2 regions of the Sphingobium anseongense genome follow, and region 1 is predicted to be linked to the other one. Evidence: riboswitches for the same ligand, from Rfam matches in the RefSeq annotation. Region 1 holds a riboswitch; the other holds the start of a gene.
What was found. A riboswitch is a leader RNA that binds a small molecule or an ion and turns the genes downstream of it on or off. The one in region 1 is predicted to bind cobalamin.
Positions count from the first base shown of each region.

Region 2: another riboswitch for cobalamin. It lies ahead of WG908_RS05085 (TonB-dependent receptor plug domain-containing protein); the one in region 1 lies ahead of cobW (cobalamin biosynthesis protein CobW).

Region 1 covers NZ_JBBJUL010000014.1:20,994-24,406, reverse strand. The annotation lists gene cobN (cobaltochelatase subunit CobN) at 1-602, opposite strand, end outside; gene cobW (cobalamin biosynthesis protein CobW) at 612-1,649, opposite strand; cobalamin riboswitch at 1,830-2,066, opposite strand; gene WG908_RS15295 (HoxN/HupN/NixA family nickel/cobalt transporter) at 2,179-3,225, opposite strand; gene WG908_RS15290 (peptidase) at 3,222-3,413, opposite strand, start outside.
Region 2 covers NZ_JBBJUL010000003.1:109,125-112,537, reverse strand. The annotation lists gene WG908_RS05085 (TonB-dependent receptor plug domain-containing protein) at 1-1,791, opposite strand, end outside; cobalamin riboswitch at 1,972-2,201, opposite strand; gene WG908_RS05080 (glycosyltransferase family 4 protein) at 2,458-3,413, shown strand, end outside.

The DNA of each region.
Region 1 (3,413 bases):
CGGTCGGCGTCGCGCGCGAAGGCGTCCGGGGAAATCACGCCATGATCGGGGTGCCAGTAGCCAGCTTCCGGCAAGGGTTCGCTGGCTGGCACCGGCGTGTCGAGCAGCAGCGCCGCCCGCGCCAGAGCGACAAGAGCTGCGCGAGCCGCTCGCTCACCGCCGATATCGCATAGCTGCGCCAGTTCTCTCAGGACCGGGGCCGGCAAGGTCGATGCCGCGTCAAGTCGCGCGTCGGACCGCCCGTCTGCGGGCAGGACGGCCAGCGCGATCCGGTGCTGGCGGGCGAGCGCCTCCACCTGTTGCAGGCCGTAGCTCCAATAGGCCCTGCCGCCGATCAGCCGGATCAGTATCGCCTTTGCACCCGACAGGGTGCGATCGATATAAGTGTCGACCGACAAGGGATGTGTCAGCGCCGAAAGATTGGCGAGACGCAGCGAAGGCACGTCCTTATCGGCTGCATGCGCGCTCCGCCATGCCGCCGCGAACGCGCCAAGGTCGCTGTCCGAAAAGGACAGGACCACCAGATCCGCAGGCGCCTGCCCCAGATCCTGCGGGACGGCGGTTTCCTCCATCCCGTGGGTTTCGCGGAAGATGACGTGCATCGCGCCGGTCTATCCCACCAGCATCGCGCGAATGGCGTCGGCGTCGATATGGTCATGTTCGGCGATCACTACCATCGTCGTGCGCCGCACTTCATCGGCCCGCCAGGGACGGTCATATTGGTGCCGCACCCGTGCGCCGACCGCCTGCACCAGCAGCCTCATCGGCTTGCCCGCGACGGCGGCATAGCCTTTCACCCGCAGGATATGGTGATCGCGCGCCAGCGTTTCGATTCGCGCGGCGAGCGCGGCCGGATCGGCGATCTCGCCCCACTCGACGACGATGCTGTCGAAATCGTCATGCTCATGATCGTCGTCGCCATCATGGTGCGACGGGCGCGCGGCGATATCGTCCTCGGCGGCGGCGGCGAGGCCCAGGATCAGATGCGGATCGATCACGCCTTCGGTCAGTTCGATCACCGGAACGGGCCGGGGCGATTCCGCCGAGATGACGGTGCGAGCGGCGGCGACGCCTTCGGGTCCGGCGAGATCGACCTTGGTCAGCAGCACCATGTCGGCGCAGGCGAGCTGGTCCTCGAACACCTCGGACAAGGGCGTTTCATGGTCGATGCCCGGATCGGCGGCTCGCTGCGCGTCGAGCGCGGCGATATCGGGCGCAAAGCGGCCGGCCGCCACCGCCTCCGCATCGGCCAGCGCCAATACACCGTCCACCGTGATCCGGCTGCGGATCGCGGGCCAGTCGAACGCCTTGAGCAACGGCTTGGGCAACGCCAGCCCCGATGTCTCGATCAGGATGTGATCGGGTCGCGGATCGAGCGCGAGCAGCTTTTCGACCGTGGGAATGAAATCGTCCGCTACCGTGCAGCAGATGCAGCCATTGGCCAGTTCGACGATATTATCTGCCGGACAATCGGGAATGGCACAGGACTGGAGGATATCGCCATCGATACCCAGCGTACCGAATTCGTTGACCACGACCGCCAGCCGCCTGCCCCCGGAATTGCGGATCAGATGGCTGATAAGCGTCGTCTTGCCCGCGCCCAGAAAGCCCGTGACGATAGTGACCGGAACCTTTGAAAGGTCGGACATATATACTCCCTGCGCGCCAGAGCGAGACGAGGCGGGGCTTGCCGGAGAGATCCGGCCGGCGCGCGACGACGGGCGGGCGCGACAATGCGTCCGTGGCCGCGCGCCGTGCAGCCCCAGCCGCACGGCTTCGTCGCTCAGACGGAGAGTTACCGTGCCGTGACCATTCCCTGGATCAAGGCAAGAGCGACCGGTGCGCCGGCAGGTCTCCTGGCTCGCGGGTCACAGCTTGATGCACGCCTTCCCAGACCTGGCGCATAGGCGCCGTCCAGTGGCAGTCCCCCTGATTCAAGGGGACGATGTGCATCGCGCTATCCGCTTACAGTTGCAGGGACAGCCGCGGATTTGGAAAAGCCTGCGCCTTCCGCACCGCATTCCCGATTAAGCCCCTTGCGGGGCACCGGCGCGATCATCGAAAGGCGGTATCAGCCAGCCTTTCGATGATCGCCCTAACCGAAAATGAAAGTTGCGCCAAACATTGTTTTCGCTCCGTCGTGGCGCAGGGATGGCACCGGCGGTCGACCGAGGCCGATCAGGCGGCGACCGAGACTTCGATCTCGTCAAAACGCTTCCAGCGGTAGATCGCGAAACTGACGAGCCAGCAGAGGATGAAAAGACCGATGATGGCAAAGCCCAGGCTGTTGAAATTCTCTCCCAGCTTCGCGGCCAGGCTCCATGGCCACCCCGTCAGACCGAGCTTGTCGCCGATCAGGGCCAGAGCTTCGATGCCCCCAATGACGATCGCGACGATGGCCGAGATCAGGGTGATGGTGATATTGTAGTAGAGCTTGCGGATCGGCTTGACGAAGGCCCATTCATAAGCGCCCAGCATCACCACGCCGTCGACCGTATCGATCAGCGCCATGCCGACCGCGAACAGCGCCGGAAACACAAGGATCGTCCCGATCGACAGGCCATTTGCGGCCTGGTTGGCCGAAAGGCCCAGGATGGCGACTTCGGTGGCGGTGTCGAAGCCGAGGCCGAACAGGAAGCCCAGCGGCGCCATGTGCCAGCTCCGCCGGATCAGCTTGAAGACCGGACGGAACAGTCGCGCGAGCAGCCCGCGATTGCTCAGCAGCATGTCCAGATCTTCCTCGACATACGCGCCACCGGCCCGGACATGCGCGAAGGTGTTCCAGACGGAATGGAGGATGAAGAGGTTCATGGCCGCGATGGTGAACAGGAAGAGCGCCGACACTCCCGTCGCCACGGCGCCGCCGACCTCGCCGAAGGATTCAAATTGCGACAGTGCGCTGGTCATAAGGGCGATCGCGACGGCGGCGACCGCCACGATCGCCGAATGGCCGATCGCGAACCAGAAACCCACGGTGATGGGTCGCTGACCGTCCTGCATCAGCTTTCGGGTCACATTGTCGATGGCCGCGATATGATCGGCATCCACCGCATGGCGCAGTCCCAGCCCCCAGGCGAGCAACGCCGTTCCCAGCATCAGCGGCTGACCATGGAACAGCGAAAATGCCCATGCCCAGGCACCGACATTGGCCGCGATGAGCAGGCCGAACAGCCAGCCGATGCGGGTGCGCAAATCTGTACGGGCAGTGACGGGGGTCGCGTTCATGACAGGCTCCGCAGGTGAGAGGGGATGCGTTGACGGGACAGTCGGCGCCTGAGCCGCCGCACATCGCGGCCGAGCCTGCGCGCACCCATCCAGGTGCCGGTGGCGCAGATCGCCGTAACGGCCAGGAGCAAGGGAAGGAGCGCGAGATCGCGCCAGGGCCGCGTACGCAAGACGGGCAGGTCGAAACT
Region 2 (3,413 bases), on a different contig from region 1:
ATCGACGCGGCCATACACTTCCAGATGGTCACCGATCGGGAAGGAGGCGCGGACGCCGGCCAGCGCATAGCCGTCCAGGCGGCGGGTGTTTGCAGGATTGTCGAAGCTGTCGCCGACAATCGTCACGGTCGCGCCGGTCGACAGGCCAAAGCTCCACACATAGTCGACCGAAGCGCTGACCGCGTCGGCGGCGCGACGCGGCAGGCGATTGCCATAGTTGAACGATCCTGCGGACCGGTCGCGCGCGTCGATATAGCTGTAGCTGGCGGTCAGCGTCAGCGCGTCCACCGGGCGAAGCGTCATCGTCGCTTCCACGCCCTTGGCGCGGGTGCGGTCGATATTGTTATAGCCGCCGAACAGACCGATAGTGACGTCATAGTTGATCTGGTCGCGCGTATCGCGGCGGAAAGCGGTCACCGACACCTGCGCCCGGCCGTCGATCAGGCTGTGGTCGATGCCGATGTCGTAGCTTCTGGACCGTTCGGGGCCTAAGTCCCTGTTGCCATAGCTCGGGTCGTAAAGCTGAAACAGCGACGGCGCCTTGAACCCTTCGCCATAAGCGACGCGCAGATTGGTCACGCCGCCATTGGGGCTGTAATTGGCGTTCGCGCCAAAAGTGGTCGCACCGCCGAACTGGCTGTGGTCGTCGTGGCGCACGCCGCCGGTCACCGACAGGCCGTCGAAGGGCTGCACGATGGCGAGGATGTGGACGCTGTCGATATTGGCCTTGGCCGCAGTCACGCCGAACGCATCGAAATAGTCGTAATCGGGCCGTTCATGCTCGTAACCGAACAGCAGCTTGGCGGATTCGACCGGTGCATACACACCCTCATAATCGAAGCGCAGGGTGGTGCCCTCATAGCCATAGTCGGCATCGGTATCGCGCGCCGTATAGCTTTTGCGGTCGTTGCGGAACCAGGTCACCGCCGCGCGATGCTTCAGGCGACCGTCGAGCATGGCGAGGTTGACGCCGGCATAGCCGACATATTGGTCGCCGCGCACATATTCGGGCGTGTCGGCCAGCGCATAGGTGGGCGCGGGGAAACCGTCGATGTCATTTTCCGAATGGATGTAATAGCCGCGCAGGTCGATGCTGAGCGCTTCGCTGAGCGCCAGCTTCAGCCGCGCGTTAAGCGTCAGATTTTCGTAGCCGTCGCGTTCGCTGCCCCCGCGCGAGCGAGCGAAGGACGATATGCCGTCGGTGCGGAAATAGGCTGCCCCGATCCCGCCGGTGGCCATGCCGCTGCCGCCCGAGATATCCGCCTTGGCGTTGAGCGTATCGCTATAGCCATATTCGGCCGAAGCGTTGGCGGCGAAGCCTTCAGCCGGCGTCTGCGTCATCAGATTGATGACCCCGCCGATCGCCTGGCTACCATGCACCACCGAGTTGGAACCGCGCAGGATTTCGATGCGGTGGACGTTGCCGACCAGCAGGTTGCCGAAGTCGAAGCCGTCGCCGATGCCGCTCGGGTCATTGACCTTGACCCCGTCGATCAGCACCAGCGTCTGGGTGGTTTCCGCGCCGCGCAACGACACGCCGGCGACGCCACCAATATTGCCGCTGCGGTTCCAGCGGACGCCGGGCGTTGTCGCGATCAGGTCGGTGACACTGATGTTCTGCCGGGTGCGGATGGTGTCGGCGTCGAGGACGGTGATCGCCTGGCCGACCTCGTCGCGCGACTGGGCGATGCCGGCCGCAGTGACGACGATGTCATCCTCGACGGCCTGTGATTGTGCGATGGCGGGCGCGGCGGTGAGCAGCGCGATGAACGAAATTCCGGTCTTCAACATGAATATTGCCCCCTTGGCGTCCCGAGCGAACAGGACGGGGGCGTACCGCGCGAACGGTCGACGCGCATGCGACGGACGGACACCTATAGGCCCGCCGCATGGGCGACGATGCGGCCCCCGCCGCATAACTCGTCGCTCAGACGGGCAAAACCGTGCCATGGCCATTCCCTGGACCAGGGCAAGAGCGACCAAGCGCCGGCAGGTCTCCTGGCTCGCGGGTCAGGGCGTGATGCACCAGCCTTCCCGGAAGAAACGCCCTCCAGTGGCCGGCCCTCGAACAAGGGCCACCAGTGCATCGCGCTCGCCGCTTACAGTTGCAGGGACAGCTACGGATTTGGACGGAAGCGACCGCCCACACCGCATTCCCTTTTAAGCCCTTCGAAAAAGGCACCGGCACGATCTGGCGAAGCGACATGATGCCGCCTCGCCGGCGCCCTTAAGCTAAAAGATCGCGCGCGCCAACGTCCAGATGTGCTATTGCACCGCTTGTTTCGGCAGTGAGGCATAAATCACACGGGCACGCCGCGTGTAACGACCTCATCCTGCGATCGCCAAACAGCTTGATCCATGTTGCAGTGCCGCAACCTTTGTCTGCGCGGAGCGTTGACCCCACGACCGATCCGCAGTCCCTCCGGGCAGCGTAGCGGCAGCAGGAATATCCCGTCGATGAACCATGTGTCCTTCGGAACTCTGGCAGGCAACGCCGTGCCCCAACATATCGCACTGATCGGCAATTCGCTGCCGCGTCGCTGTGGCATTGCGACCTTCACCGGCCATTGCCGCGATGCGTTGCAACTGGCCTTCCCGTCGATGCGGATCGACAGCTATGCGATGGACGATGGCGCGGGTGCCGTCTATCCCTCCGATGTCCGCCTCATCGCCCAGAACGACGTCCTGGCCTATGCCGATGCGGCGCGCCGCATAGAGGAAAGCGGCGCGCAAGCGATCTGGCTACAGCATGAATTCGGCATTTTCGGCGGCGCCGCCGGCGACATGATCCTGCACTTGCTCGACCGTACCCGCGTGCCGCTGGTCGTGACGCTGCACACCATCCTCGACCGGCCGAACGCGGACGAGGCGCGGGTGATGGATGCGCTGCTCAGGCGCGCCGGCCGGATCATGGTCATGGCCGAACGTGGACGCGACATATTGCTCGAACGTTATGGCATGGATGACGCGCGCATCTCCGTCATCCCCCATGGCGTGCCCGACCGGCCCCTGGTCGAACCCGACGCCATGAAGGCGCCATTTGGCTGGACGGGACGACGTGTCATCCTGACATTCGGGCTGCTCGCCCCGGACAAGGGGATCGAGCATGTAATTCGCGCGATGCCGGCCATCGCCGCGCGCCACCCCGACGCACTCTATGTTGTGCTGGGCGCAACCCATCCCAATCTGGTCCGCGAACAGGGGGAGACGCTGCGCACCGGCTTGATGGCGCTGGCACAGGAACTGGGCGTTGGCCAGCATGTCCGCTTCATCGACCAGTTTGTCGAACAGGAACAGTTGATCGACTATCTGCAGGCTGCCGACATCTATGTGACGCCCTATCTCAATCCCGCGCAGATCACCTCGGGCACGCTCAGCTATGCCGTGGGCATGGGCAAGCCGGTCATTTCCAC